DNA from 2 places in the Streptomyces panacea genome. Region 1 is predicted to be linked to the other one. Evidence: riboswitches for the same ligand, from Rfam matches in the RefSeq annotation. Region 1 holds a riboswitch; the other holds the start of a gene.

The links. Region 1 has a riboswitch for cyclic di-AMP ahead of P3L51_RS31665 (C40 family peptidase). Riboswitches for the same ligand answer to the same signal wherever they lie in the genome.
Region 2: it holds a riboswitch for cyclic di-AMP, as region 1 does, so the genes downstream of both, P3L51_RS21490 (M23 family metallopeptidase) here and P3L51_RS31665 (C40 family peptidase) in region 1, are expected to answer to the same signal.

Annotation. Positions count from the first base shown of each region.
Region 1 covers NZ_JARJHW010000214.1:4,422-11,727, forward strand. The annotation lists gene P3L51_RS31655 (M23 family metallopeptidase) at 269-1,888, shown strand; gene P3L51_RS31660 (ATP-dependent DNA helicase) at 1,963-4,533, opposite strand; cyclic di-AMP (ydaO/yuaA leader) riboswitch at 4,726-4,887, shown strand; gene P3L51_RS31665 (C40 family peptidase) at 4,886-6,064, shown strand; partial or broken gene P3L51_RS31670 (C40 family peptidase) at 6,532-7,306, shown strand, end outside.
Region 2 covers NZ_JARJHW010000092.1:15,910-23,215, forward strand. The annotation lists gene trmB (tRNA (guanosine(46)-N7)-methyltransferase TrmB) at 1-193, shown strand, start outside; gene P3L51_RS21485 (PrsW family intramembrane metalloprotease) at 258-1,622, shown strand; gene P3L51_RS21490 (M23 family metallopeptidase) at 1,646-2,710, opposite strand; cyclic di-AMP (ydaO/yuaA leader) riboswitch at 2,722-2,876, opposite strand; gene P3L51_RS21495 (PP2C family protein-serine/threonine phosphatase) at 3,182-4,270, opposite strand; gene P3L51_RS21500 (MerR family transcriptional regulator) at 4,815-5,561, opposite strand; tRNA gene P3L51_RS21505 (tRNA-Met) at 5,694-5,767, opposite strand; gene P3L51_RS21510 (hypothetical protein) at 5,849-6,028, opposite strand; gene P3L51_RS21515 (HAD family hydrolase) at 6,129-6,785, shown strand; gene P3L51_RS21520 (hypothetical protein) at 6,811-7,023, opposite strand; gene P3L51_RS21525 (antitoxin) at 7,201-7,306, shown strand, end outside.

The DNA.
Region 1 (7,306 bases):
TTGCGCCCACATCCGATTCGATGTCGGTTCGACACCTCACCGACACCCTAGAAATCGAACGCCCCTCGAACGTAGGGCCAAAGGTGTGCCCGCCGTCCGCCGAAAGACGGCCGAATGCCCCTTTCCAGAGCGCCGGGAAGCCGCCGAAGATTGTCGCCGTCGCATACCGCCGGGTACAGTCGCGGCCACTGCTTTCCCTTCTGGGTCCCACCGTTCGTCAGGGCGGCCCCAGGAGCCTGGTTCTGCTGCCGAGGCGAGAGAGAAGTTGGTGAACGACCAGCACCCCCACGCCGGATACGCCGCCCACGACGGCTACTCCACAGGCAGTTTCGACAGTGACCCGCTCTTCGGCGCGCTTCCGGGCGCGAGCCCGGTGGGCACGGTCACGTACGAGGCGGACCACAGCGGTCAGTACGACTCGACGCAGTGGAACGCGGGTTACGACCCCTACGCGACGCAGGCGCCGCAAGCACCCCAGGTTCAGTACGAGGCGTACGACGCGTACGCGGCGCAGCCTCAGCAGTCCCAGCAACCCGTGCAGTCGTACGACACGACGGGGCAGTGGGACGCCAACGCCTGGAACGAGGCCAACCAGGCCGCCAGTTACGGATATGACGCGACCGGCCCGAACACCCCGGCCGACCAGTGGGCGGCCCCCGTTGCCGACACCGGCGCGTACGACGCCACCGCGTGGAACTCGGGAGAACCGGCCGTCCAGTCGGACGTACCGGACGTACCGTTCCAGGCCGAGGCGCAGGCTCCGTACTACGGCGACACCGCGACGTACGAGTCGGGGGCGTACGAGCCCACCGCCTACGAACCGGCCGCGTACGAGCCCGACGCCGAGCACCAGCACGAAACCGAGCACGAGCGGCCGGAGTTCACGCCGAACGAGTTCGCCCCGACCGAGTTCGCGCAGTCGGAATACGAGCAGCCGGAATACGAGCAGCCGCAGTACGAGCAGCCCGCGTACGAGGCCGAGCACGAGTACGACACGCCCGGCCCGGAGCCTGAACACGTATCGGAATCGGCGCTGGACGCCGAGTGGGAGCATTCCGAACACCCGGACCAGCTCGTCGGGGCCGCGGCCACCGTCACCGCCGCGACCGTCGCCCCCCGCCCGGTCCGCCGGGCGGCCGGAGGCAGCCGCAGCAGGCGCCGTACACCGGCGAAGCGTTCGGCTCTGCTCACCGTCGCCGTCCCCTCCGCCTGTGTGATGGGCGTCGCCGGCATCGCCGCCGCGTCGGTCGGCGGACTCGCCGCCGAGGAGAAGAAGGACGACTCGACCACGCTCACCGCCTCGGACGCGACAGCGGTCAAGCCCGCCGCGGTGAACAACAAGCTCGACACCCAACTCGCCGCTCTCGACGCCGACGCACGAGACTTCGGGGACCGCGCCAGCCGCACCCAGGAGCGCATCGACCTCAAGGAACGTCAGGCGGAGGAGAAGAAGAAGCGCGACGCGCAGGCCGCGGCCCGCGAGGCCGCCCGCCCCAAGTTCGCCATCCCCGTCGCGAATCACGCGCTCAGCGCGTACTACGGCCAGGCCGGCGTCAACTGGATGTCGATGCACACGGGCATCGACTTCCCCGTCTCGTACGGCACGCCGGTGATGGCCGCGACGGACGGCACCGTCCGTACGCAATGGAACGGCGCCTACGGCAACATGGCGATCGTCACCGCCGCCGACGGCACCGAGACCTGGTACTGCCACCTCAGCAGCACGAAGATCCGCTCCGGCTCCGTCAAGGCCGGTGACGAGATCGCGTACTCGGGGAATTCGGGCAACTCCACCGGTCCGCACCTGCACTTCGAGGTACGGCCGGGCGGCGGCTCGGCGATCGACCCGCTGTCCTGGTTCCGCAGCCACGGCCTCAACCTGTCGTAGGCGGGGCGCGATTCCTTACATCACCTGGTAGTGACGGATGCGGCGGGCCGACGGGGCCCGCCGCATGCGTGCTTCTACAGCTTGTCGACGGGCGCGTAGCGCAGTAGCAGCCGCTTCGGCTTGGAGTCCCCGAAGTCGATCGTCGCCTGCGCGTCAGCGCCCGAACCCGTCACCGTGACGACCGTCCCGAGCCCGAACTGGTCGTGCGTGACCCGGTCCCCCACCGCGAGCGAGATGACCGGCTTCTCGGTCGCGCGCCGGGTGGCGAAGCCCGCGGGGCCCGAGCGTGAGCGGGACGCGGACAGCGAGGACGCGATCCCCGACGTCGGTCCGGCCGGGGCGGCCATCGGGCCGGTGCGCTTCCACTGCAGATACTCGCCCGGAATCTCCTCCAGGAAGCGCGACGGCGGATTGTACGAGGGCTGGCCCCACGCACTGCGCATCGAGGACCGGGTGAGGTAGAGCCGCTCGCGGGCGCGCGTGATGCCGACGTACGCCAGCCTGCGCTCCTCCTCCAGCTCCTTGGCCTGGCCGAGCGCGCGCATGTGCGGGAAGACGCCGTCCTCCATGCCCGTCAGGAAGACGACGGGGAACTCCAGCCCCTTCGCCGTGTGCAGCGTCATCAGCGTGATGACACCGGAGCCGTCCTCGTCCTCGTCGGGGATCTGGTCGGAGTCGGCGACGAGCGCGACCCGCTCCAGGAACTCGGCGAGAGTGCCCGACGTGGTCGCGGCGGGCGCGTCCGCGTCGGCGGCCGCCTCGTCGGCGTCGGCCCCGGCCCCCGTGTCCGTGTCCGTGGTCGTGTCCGTGGTCGTACCGGCGCCGGCGGACGCGTCCGTGGCCGCCGTCTGGTCCGCCCCCGCCGCCTGAGCCCTCTCCTGCTCGAACTCCAGCGCCACGGCGGCCAGTTCCTGCAAGTTCTCGATCCGCGTCTCGTCCTGCGGGTCGGTCGACGCCTGCAACTCCGCCAGATACCCGGTCCGTTCCAGCACGGCCTCCAGGACCGTCGCCGGCCCGGCGCCGGACTCGACGACCGTACGCAGCTCCTCCATCAGCGTGTTGAAGCGCTTCACGGCGTTCGACGAGCGGGCCGCCATGCCGTACGCCTCGTCGACCCGGCGCAGCGCCTGCGCGAAGGAGATCTTCTCCCGCGCCGAGAGCGCGTCGATCATCGCCTCGGCGCGGTCGCCGATACCGCGCTTGGGCACGTTCAGAATCCGGCGCAGCGGGACACTGTCCTCCGGATTGGCGAGCACCCGCAGATAGGCCAGCACATCGCGGACCTCCTTGCGCTCGTAGAAGCGCACGCCGCCGACGACCTTGTAGGGCAGGCCGACTCGGATGAAGATCTCTTCGAAGACACGCGACTGCGCGTTCGTCCGGTAGAAGACGGCGACATCGCCCGCCTTGGCCTCCGACGCGTCCGTCATGCGGTCGATCTCGTCGGCGACGAACTGCGCCTCGTCGTGCTCGGTGTCGGCCACGTACCCGGTGATCAGGGCGCCCGCTCCCGCGTTCGTCCAGAGATTCTTGGGGCGCCGGCTCTCGTTGCGCTCGATGACCGCGTTGGCAGCGCTGAGGATCGTCTGCGTGGAGCGGTAATTCTGCTCCAGCAGGATCGTCGTCGCGTTCGGATAGTCCTCCTCGAACTGGAGGATGTTACGGATCGTGGCGCCCCGGAACGCGTAGATGGACTGGTCGGCGTCACCGACGACGCACAGCTCGGCCGGGTCGTGTCCCTCGCCCGAGGGGCCGACCAGCTCGCGCACCAGGGTGTACTGCGCGTGGTTGGTGTCCTGGTACTCGTCCACCAGGACGTGGCGGAAGCGGCGGCGGTAGTGCTCGGCGACCTCACCGAACGCCTGGAGCAGATGGACCGTCGTCATGATGATGTCGTCGAAGTCCAGGGCGTTGGCCTCGCGCAGCCTCGCCTGGTACATCCGGTACGCCTCGGCCAGCGTCTTCTCGAAGGGGTCCGTGGCCTGACCGGCGAAGGTCTCCTCGTCGATCAGCTCGTTCTTCAGATTCGAGATCTTGGCGCTGAACGACTTCGGGGGGTGCCGCTTGGGGTCGAGGTCCAGATCACGGCAGACCAGGGCCATGAGCCGCTTGGAGTCGGCCGCGTCGTAGATCGAGAACGAGGACGTGAAGCCGAGCCGCTTCGACTCGCGGCGCAGGATCCGCACGCAGGCGCTGTGGAACGTCATCACCCACATGGCGTTCGCGCGCGGTCCGACGAGCTGCTCGACGCGCTCCTTCATCTCGCCCGCGGCCTTGTTGGTGAAGGTGATCGCCAGTATTTCGCCCGGGTGCACACTGCGGGTCCCCAGCAGATGCGCGATCCGATGGGTCAGCACCCGGGTCTTGCCCGAGCCGGCGCCGGCCACGATGAGCAGCGGCGATCCGGTGTGCACGACGGCGGCGCGCTGCTCGTCGTTCAGTCCTTCGAGCAGCGCCGCCGGGTCCACCACCGTGCGCGGCGCACCGTCGCGGTGGTACGGATCCCTGGGAGGGGGCACGTCGAACTTCCCTCCGAAGAGATCGTCGGGCACCTGCTCCGGAGCGGTGTCCTCGGGCGGCGGCGGGGGCTCCTCGGCCGAGGGCTGGAGGTCCGCCAGAAAGCTGTCGTCAAAGAGGCTGCTCATCGCTTCCTGAGTCTAGGGTGCCGCACTGACAGCCAACCGCCACATGGCCTCGCGGGGGTCCCCACGACCGTTTATGCGAAAGGTCACGGAAATGTATCGGGCATATCGGCCATCAACCTTCACAGCGGCACCACAGATTGGCTACCGTGCTCGCCGAGGCGGTCCGTACTCCATCGGCGATCAGCGCCAAGCGGGCTGCCTGCGCCGAATCCGGCTTCCCCGAAGGAAGTCCGGAACCGGGGACCCACCATGTTCGACCGGGGTGAATCGGGCCGTACCCCCAGGCCCGTAGGGCAACCTTCCGTTCCGCCCGAACCCGACAGCTAACCCGGTAGGCGGTCCACGGAAGGAGATGCCGACCTTGGCGTCGCATCGCAAATCGCGCACTCGCACCGGAGTGCGCGCGAACACACCGGCCGTCGGTTTCACCACGGCCGCGCTCGCCTCGGTCACGCTGCTCTCGACGCAGAGCGCCACCGCCGCGCCCTCCGAGCCCAACCCCTCGGTGGAAGAGGTGCAGAAGAAGGTCGACGATCTGTACCGGCAGGCCGGTACGGCGACGCAGCAGTACAACAAGGCGAAGGAAGCGACCGACACCCAGCGCAAGTCGGTCGACCGGGTCCTGGACGACGTGGCCAAGAGCGCCGACAAGGTGAACGAGGCACGGCGCGCCCTCGGTACGTACGCGGCGGCGCAGTACCGCGCGGGCGCGGTCGGTCCCACGGCCGCCCTGATGTTCGCCGACAGCCCGGAGTCGTACTTCGAACAGACCCAGCTGATGGACCGACTGACCGACCGCCAGCAGGGGGCCGTCGAGGACTTCCAGAAGGAGCAGCGGTCCGCGGCGAAGAAGCGCGCCACGGCGACGAAGAGCCTGGAGACGCTCACCGAGTCGCAGACCTCGCTCAAGGCGGGCAAGCAGAAGGTCCAGGACAAGCTTGCCGCGGCACGGTCGCTGCTGTCGGAGCTGACGGCCGAGGAGAAGGCGCGGCTCGCCGCGCTGGAGCTGAAGAAGGAGCAGGAGGCGCGCCGCAAGGCCGAGGCGAAGGCCGAGGAGGAGGCCGCGGAGCGCAAGCGCCAGGAGGAGGCGCGGCAGAAGGAGCAGCCGCCCGCCACCGGCGGCGGCACGGGCACGGGTACGGGTACGGGCACCGGCTCGGGGGCCACGGACGGTACGTACGCGGCCAAGGCCGAGAAGGTCCTCGCGTTCGCCCGCGCCCAGATCGGCAAGCCGTACGTGTGGGGCGCCACCGGCCCCAGCTCGTACGACTGCTCGGGGCTGACGGCCGCCGCCTGGAAGGCGGCGGGCGTACAGCTGCCGCGTACGACCTGGGACCAGGTGAAGGTCGGCAAGCGCGTCGCCACGGCGGATCTGCTCCCCGGTGACCTGGTGTTCTTCTACGACGACATCAGCCACGTCGGCATCTACAAGGGCGACGGCAAGATGATCCACGCGCCGAAGCCGGGCGCGAACGTCCGCGAGGAGTCCATCTACTACATGCCGATCTACGGCAGCGTCCGCCCGGCCTGAACACCGGCCTGAACACCGGCCGGGTGCGCGGCCGGGTCCATGGCGCCCTCGCCCCGGCCGGCGCGCCCGACGGTGATCAGGGCGCGGCCGTCGGCGTCGGAGAAGGCGTCCCCCGACGTCCGACGGCATGAGTGCGAGGGCGGTCCGTTCGCGGTCCGCCCGTACCGGCTCACCCGCCGTGAGCGTCCGTGCCGGGGCCGGTGCCGGGGCCGGTGCCGGGGTCTCCGTACCACCACTCGCCGTCCCGCGTGCCGGAGTCGTCGGAGTGATCAAGTCCGGTCCGAAACAGGCGGAGTGGCCGCGCGCCCGGCGGCCACAATCCGTCGTGGAACTATCGGGTCCGGGCAATAGCGGCCATGCCGACGCGCTTCCGTGACCGCCGCGCCTAGCGTCCTCCACGACAGAGATCCCGTACGGAACCGCGCCTCCTCGCGAGAGCCGGACCGAAGAAGGATGTGGACGCCCTCGTGGCAGCGCACCGCCGACCCCGATTCAAGCACCGGCCGTTCAGCGGCCCGTACGTCCGTACGGCGGCCACTCTCGCCCTCGCGGGCGCCGCGACGGCCGCCGGTCTCGAAGGACCCGCGCACGCCGACTCCCAGCTCACCACGGCCCAGGTGAAGGCGAAGGTCGACAAGCTCTACCACGAGGCGGAGGCCGCCACCGAGAAGTACAACGGCGCCAAGGAGAGGGCCGCCGGCGCGAGCGCCTCGCTCGACAAGCTGCGCGACGAGGCCGCCCGGCGGACGGAACGGCTCAACGTCTCGCGCAACGCCCTCGGCTCGATCGCCACCGCCCAGTACCGCGCGGGCGGCCTCGACCCCGCCGTACAGCTCGCCCTCAGCTCCGACCCCGAGGAGTACCTGCGCGGGGCGGCCCTCGCCGAGCGGGCCGGCTTCCAGCAGGCGCAGGCCGTCAACAGGATGCGCGCACAGCTCGGCGAACTCGGCCGCTTACGTACGAAGGCCGACGGGAAGCTCGCCGAGCTGAAAAGCCGTCAGGCCGACCTGGCCGAGCACAAGTCGACCGTCAAGAAGAAGCTCGCGGACGCCGAGAAGGTGCTCGACAGGCTCACCGCCGCCGAGCGCGCCCGGTACGCAGCGAGCACCGGGTCCGCCGATCCGCGCGCCGACCGCGCGCGGAGCCGCGCCGCGACGGGTGCCCTGCCGGCGCCCGGCGCCCGAGCCGCCGCCGTCATCGCCTACGCGCGCGGGGCGCTCGGCAAGCCGTACGTGTGGGGCG
Region 2 (7,306 bases), on a different contig from region 1:
GGACGACGGTTTCGCGCCGCGGCCCGACTTCCGGCCGCTCACCCGGTTCGAGGGCCAGGGCATCGACAAGGGGCATGCCGTACGCGACCTGGTCTTCCGCCGCGTCGCGGACGGGGTTCCGGCCGAGGTGGACGGCGCTCCGGCCGAGGTGCACGACGTTCCGGCCGAGCAGGACGGCGCTCCGGCCGGGTAGCACGCCGGCCGGGACGGACCGGGCACCGTCGCGGGGTGTCGGTGGCGCTCGTTAGGGTCAGGAGGTGTCCGAACCGTCCCGACCGCCGCCGCACGCCCCTCCGCCCCCGCACCCGCTCCCGCACCCGGCGATCCCCGCGTTCGAGCAGCAGGAGCGGGCCGGTGACATGTGGGCCGCCGTGCCGGAGCGCTCCCGCTGGCGCTACCGGCCCTACCGCTCGTTCTGGCGGCACCCGGCCGTGCGCGCGGGCGCGGTGATCATCCTGCTCGCCATCTGCGGCCTGCTGATCCTCGCGCTCGTCCGGGAACAGACCGGCACGCGGGGCTTCCTCGTCGGTCTCGGTCTGGCGACCCTGCCCGTGCCGCTGCTGATGGCGGCCTTCCGCTGGCTGGACCGGGTCGAGCCGGGGCCCTGGCGGAATCTGATCTTCGCCTTCGCCTGGGGTGCCTGCGCCGCCGCCCTCGTGGCGATCACCGCGAACTCCTTCGCGACCCAGTGGATAGCCACCGCCACCGCCGACCCCACCGGCGCGGAGTCCCTGGGGGCCACGGTGGTGGCGCCGATCGTCGAGGAGAGCGCGAAGGCCGCCGCGATCCTGCTGATCTTCCTCTTCCGCCGGAAGTCGTTCACCGGTCTCGTCGACGGAGTCGTCGTCGCCGGCTTCACCGCGACCGGCTTCGCCTTCACCGAGAACATCCTCTATCTCGGCAACGCCTTCGGCGAGGACCAGCAGATCGGCAACTCGGGCCTCGCGTCCGTGACCGCGGCGACCTTCTTCGTACGGGTCGTGATGTCGCCGTTCGCGCATCCGCTGTTCACGGTCCTGACGGGCATCGGCTTCGGCATCGCCGCCGTCGCCCCCCGCCGCCTGCGGGTGAGCCGCCGGCTGGCGCCGGTGCTCGGCCTCGTGCTGGCCATGGGCGTGCACGCCCTGTGGAACGGCTCCACGTCACTGTTCGGCCCGTACGGCTTCTACGCGGTGTACGCGGCCTTCATGGTCCCCGCCTTCGCCCTGCTCACCTGGCTGGCGATCTGGAGCCGGCAGCGTGAACTGCGCACGGTGTCGGCCGAGTTGCCGGCGTACGCGGCAGCCGGCTGGCTCGCCGAGACCGAGCCGCTGGCGCTGTCCTCGATGCGGGCGCGCTCGATGGCGCGCGATGTGGCGGGCCGTACGTACGGGCCGTCGGCGGCCCGTACGGTCGGCGAGTACCAGGCGTTCGCGACCGCCCTCGCGTTCCTGCGCCACCGGGCGGGGCGCGGCGACGCGGGCCGGGACTTCGCCGAGCGCGAGCAGGAACTGCTGCACCACATGTGGCAGCGCCGGGAAATGGCGTCGCCCGCGCTGGCTTACGCGGCGCGGGCGACGGGGCGGGTGTGGACTCCGCCGCCGTACATCGACTACGGCGGCTACAACCCGTATCGGAACTAGAACACCCAGGGCGCTTAGGGCACTTAGGGCGTGAGTCCCTTGCTGCGGAGCCAGCTCAGCGGGTCGATCCCGCTGCCGCCCGCGGTGTGCACCTCAAGGTGCAGGTGCGGGCCGGTGACGTTGCCGGTGGCTCCCACGCGTCCGACCGTCTCGCCGGTGTTGACCTTCTGGCCGGCGCTGACGGTCATCGAGGACAGGTGGGCGTACCAGATCTCCGTACCGTCGCCGAGCTCCAGCACCACGCGGTAGCCGTACGACCCCGACCAGCCGGCCGACTTGACGGTCGCGCTGTGGACGGCCTTGGCGGGCGTGCCCGTGGGGGCGGCGAAGTCCAGGCCGGTGTGCTGGCCGGAGGACCACATGGAGCCGGTCTGGCCGTAGGTGGAGGTGAGCGTGTACGAGGAGGTGGGGAGCGAGAAGCTGGCGGCCAGCTTCTCCAGGCGCTCCTTCTCGGCCTTGCGCTCGGCCGCTTCCCTCGCCTTGCGCTTCTCCTCGGCGGCCTTCGCCTCGGCCTCGGTCTGCTGCTTCTTCGCCTCGGCCGCGGCCGTCTCGGCGGCGGCCGTCTCGGCGCTCGCCTTCTGGGCGGCGTCGGCCTCGGCCTGCTGCTGCTCCGCCTGCTGGAGGATGCGGGCGCGCAGCGCCTCGCCGGAGTCGGTGGTGCCCTGCTGGGCGTCCGCGGCGGTGAGGCCCGCGGTGGTGAGCGGGGAGGGGGTCTCGTCGCTCTTCTTGTCGCCGTCGGACATGAAAGACCCGACACCGGGAAGAGACTTGGCGTCGGGGAAACTGTCCGAGAGCGCGTCGGGAAGTGATATCGAGACCGCGGGCTTGTCCTGCGCGGAGGCGATGCCTCCCGCGCCGACCGCCGCGATGACGCCCACTCCGAGGACCGTGGAGCTGCGGGCGAGAGCGTTGCGCTGCTTGGCGACACGGTGCTTGCCGCGTACGGGACGGATGGAGTCCGCGGTGGGATTCCACTCCTCCCAGTCCCTGGTCGCCTCGTCGTCGGCGCGATCGGTACCGGCGAACCGGCTCCCGGGACCGAAATGGACCGGGGCTGAGGCTTCGGGGGCAGGCCTGTTGGACGCCACTGGGGCGCTCTCCTTTCCTTCCTTCTCGCCTACCGGGTTAGCTGACGGGTTCGGAGCAGGAAGGTCTCCTACGAGCGTTCTTGGCCGCACGAGGCAGCAAGAGACGCCCGATTCACCCCAATTGGTGGTTCCCCGGTTTCCTTGCGGAATTCGGCGCGTGCGCACGGTGCCGTCTCTTTCGACGGCTGGGACAACCGCGCTGCGTTATCGAACGTTAATAGACGACCGGGGCTTATTCCAAGCTGTTCCGGGTGATCGTTAGCGGGCCCGGCCCGGACCAACCGGGACACAAGCGGGTGGAATCGGGCGAGTCGATCGCCCCTCCGACCGTGTGCGATCACACACTCGAACTGACGGTGCGTCAAATATTATGCGGAGTGGTGCGCCCCAACTACGCAGCGTGCCGGGCGAGATGACGACACACGGCGAAGGGATCGCGAAGAGACGGAGGAGATACGGGAAGCGACGCCGTCACGGCACGACGGGCATCGTCCGGCGCCGCTCCGGCTGCCGCTCGGTGGGCCTGCTGACGGCCAGCAGCGCCATGTCGTCCGTACTGCCGCCGCCGGTGTGCAGCCGTACGTCCCCGACGATCGCGTCGAGCATCTCGTCGGGGCCGGGGAAGATCCGTCCCGCGAGCCGTTCGCGCGGGTTGTAGAAGACGCCCGCCGTGTTGCGCGCCTCGGTGAGCCCGTCCGTGTAGAGGAGCAGCGTCGCCCCGGCCCGGTACGGGATCTCGTCCGCGCGGTCCGGCCAGGAACCCAGCTCGCCCATCCCGAGCGGCAGCGCCGGATCGGCGGGGGCCAGCACGGTCAGTCCGCCGTCGTCCGCGAGCAGCAGCGGCTCCGGGTGCCCCCGGTTGACCACGCGCACCATGCCCTCGGCGTGCGGGATCTCGGCGAGTACGGCGGTGGTGAAACCCTCGAACAGATCGATCCCGTCGCGCCGCGTGCCCTCGCGCGCCAGCGCCCGCTCCAGCCGCTGCGCGACCCCTTCGAGCGACCGCTCCTGCTCGGCGGCCTCGCGGAAGGCGCCGATGACGACGGCCACGGTCTCGACGGCGGCCATGCCCTTGCCGCGTACGTCGCCGACAACCAGCCGTACCCCGTACTCCGTGTCCTGGACGGCGAACAGGTCGCCGCCGATGAACGCCCCCTCCTCCGCGGCCTCGTAGCGCGCGGCGATGTGCAGCCCGCCGATCCGGGAGGCGGGCGTCGGCAGGACGGCCCGCTGGGCGGCCTCGGCGATGACGCGCGCCGACGCCAGGCGCTCACCGCTCCGGCGTACGACACCGTTGATGGCCAGCGCGAGGACGGAGACGGTGAAGACGGTCAGCGATTCGGTGATCGTCGCGACCTCGTCGACCGTGTCGTTGAAGAAGTGCAGTCCGAGCACGGCGGCCAGGGACAGGAGGCCGATGACGAGCGTGCGCGCGAACGAGAAGAACGGGGCCGCGACCAGCGGCGCCGCCGCGAAGAGCGGGGAAGCGGTGATCGCGGTCGGGGTCGCCTGATCCATGATGATCCCCGCCACGAGGATCAGGAAGGGCAGGATCGCCACGACCGGATGCGCCGACCGGGCGGCGTGCCGGCCGCGCCCCCGTCTGGCGGGACGGGGATCGCCGGGACCGAAACCCGGGGGGTGCCGGTCGGCGGAGGGAAAGCCCTCCCAGGTGGGGTCGTCCGGGTCGAAGCTCGGCGGGATCGAACTCGGGGCGTGGGAGTCGGCCGGGTTGGCGCCCGTCCAGCCGGAGCGGGAGTCGGGGTCGGCGCGCCGGAAGCCGCGGCGGACGCCGCGCCGGATCCCGCGCCGGGCGTTGTCGCCGAGGCCGCGGAGCCTGGTGGACAGGCCGGGACGGCGGACAGCCCCGTCGGCGGGACGGCGGCCGTCGCTCCCGCCGCCGCCCGCCGTCCCGTCGTCTCCGCTGTCTCTCTGCCCCACCTGTGTCTCCTGCCCGGTCCGTCGACGGCTGCGGACGGTGCCGCGCCCTTCCCAGGCTGGCCCCTTACGCGCCGGGGGGCTACCCGCCGTCGACCGACTGGGCTACCGGTGGGCCGGTGCGGTGACCGGAGCCCGGCCGGGAAGTCAGCCCGGGGGCGGGCCGTCAGTCGGTGAGGTGGCGCTCGGCGTACACCTTCATCGCGTCCCGTACGAGGACGGCCGCGCCTTCCGCGTACTTGTCGTAGTTACGGCCGAAGCGCGGGTCGTCGACGTACATCGCGCCGACTCCGATGACATACGACCTGGAAGGGCTCGTGGTGCTCGACAGCCAGTCGCAGTGCCGGGCGGCGATGGCCTGCGCCTCGTCGCTGTCGGCGGCGAGACCGTCCTTCCTGGCCCGGCCCCAGTCGCGGGCGATGTTCTCGTGCAGGTCCATGAACTCCCGGCGCTCGCTCTCGTTCAGCGAGCGCCACCAGCGGTCCGCCTTCGCGTACGCGTCCCGGCCCCACCGCTCGGTCACCTCGCGCTCGTAGCGGGTGTGATCGAAGCCGTCGAGAATTTCCTCGGCCATGAGCTGTTCTCCCCTCTCGGTCCTGTGGAGAGTGGTCCGCACCGACGCGATCAGACGTCCCACGCGCGCACGCTCCTGTTCGAGCAGCGCGAGATGGGTGCGCAGGGCGGCGGCCGTGTCCTGTTGGCCGTCGAGGATCTCGGCGATCGCGGGCAGGCCGAGACCGAGTTCACGCAGCAGCAGGATCCGCTGCAACCGGACGAGGGCGTCCTGGTCGTAGTAGCGGTATCCGTTGCCGCCGACCCGGCTCGGGTCCAGCAGCCCCAGCTCGCCGTAGTGCCTGAGCGTGCGGCTCGTCGTGCCGGCCTTCTTCGCGATGTCCTGGATCGACCACTCCATGACCGAAACGCTAAATCTTGACGTTGCGTAAAGGTCAAGCGTGATCCGGCGCCCGGACGCGGCTGGGCACGGGATCACGAGAGCACGACGAAGGCCCGGATCCAGTGGATCCGGGCCTTCGTCTTTTTCCAGTAGCGGGGACAGGATTTGAACCTGCGACCTCTGGGTTATGAGCCCAGCGAGCTACCGAGCTGCTCCACCCCGCGCCGTTGAATGCAACACTACGCCATCCGGACCAAGATCATTTCCATTTACCCGGCCAGGGAGTGTCGGGGGCCCCGATCGGCCTAAGCCGCCTCCACCACATCGGCCCGGACCGCCGCGGCCCACTCGACCAGCAGCCGCTGATACTCCTCCTGCTCGGCGGTGGACAGCGCCCGGCCCGCGCGCGCCCACAGGGCACGGATCTCCGTGTTGACCACGGCGGCGGGACGGACGGGAACGCTGGCATCAGAGGAAGCTGACATGGCGTAAGGCTACGGCCAGCCACTGACAATCGGCAGAGCGTGTCCCCCACGACCTCGTACCGCCACCGTCCGGAGCCCTTCAGCCCCTACGCTTACCCCGGTGATCGAAACCATCGTTTTCGACGTCGGCGAGACTCTCGTCCGGGACGACCGCTACTGGGCCTCCTGGGCCGATTGGCTCGGCATCCCCCGCCACACCATCTCCGCGCTGGTCGGCGCCGTCACCACCCAGAGCAGGGACAACGCCGACGCCCTGCACCTCATCAAGCCGGACATAGATGTCGGCGAGGCGTACCGGGCCAGAGAGGCCGCGGGCCGGGGCGAGCACCTGGACGAGTCCGACCTCTACCCCGACGTACGGCCCGCCCTGGCCGCTCTGCACCAGCTCGGCGTACGCGTCATCGTCGCCGGCAACCAGACGGTCAAGGCCGGTGAGCTGCTGCGGGGCCTCGATCTGCCGGCCGATCTGGTCGTCACGTCCGGCGAGTGGGGTGTCGCCAAGCCCTCGGGGGAGTTCTTCGCCCGCGTCGTGGAGGCGGCGGACACCGCGCCGGAACGGATTCTGTACGTCGGCGACCACCCCATGCACGACCTGTTCCCCGCCCAGCGGGCCGGCCTGCGCGCGGCGCATCTGCGGCGCGGGCACTGGGGCTATCTGTCTGCGGACGATCCGGACGTCGTCGCGGCGGCGGACTGGCGGATCGACACGCTCACGCAGCTGACGCCGATCGTGGCGGAGCAGCGGCAGCTGACCTGAGCGGTCGCCGTCCGGGCGGCGCCGATCACTCGGCGCCGTACTCGTGGGGCAGCCCGCCCTGCCACTCCACCCAGGAGGGGTCGTCGAGCAGTTCCCAGGCGTCGGGCAGTCCGGCGAGCCGGAGGAATTCGACCAGATGGTCGTCGTTGTGCGCGAGTCCCATGATCCGGCCGCGGACAGTGACCCGCCGGCCGCCCGTCCCGGACGGCCGGTGCACGACGATCGGTGTGTCACTCATACGGTCAAGAGTGCGACTCCCGGGGCTGGAGCGCAGCCTCGGGGTCCGGTCTTTGCCCGGAGATCGCATCGAAATGGGCCGCTTACCAACCGTTCCATGCCCTTTGTCACCGCCCGGATGCGGGATACGGCACACGCCCCGATGCTGGGAGGTGAACCCCACAAGGGAGGACGAGTCATGTCGATGCTCGACAAGCTCAAGGGAATGGTCAAGGGCCGCGAGGACACTGTGCGCAAGGGCGTCGACAAGGCTGGTGACGCCGTCGACCGGAAGACCGGCAACA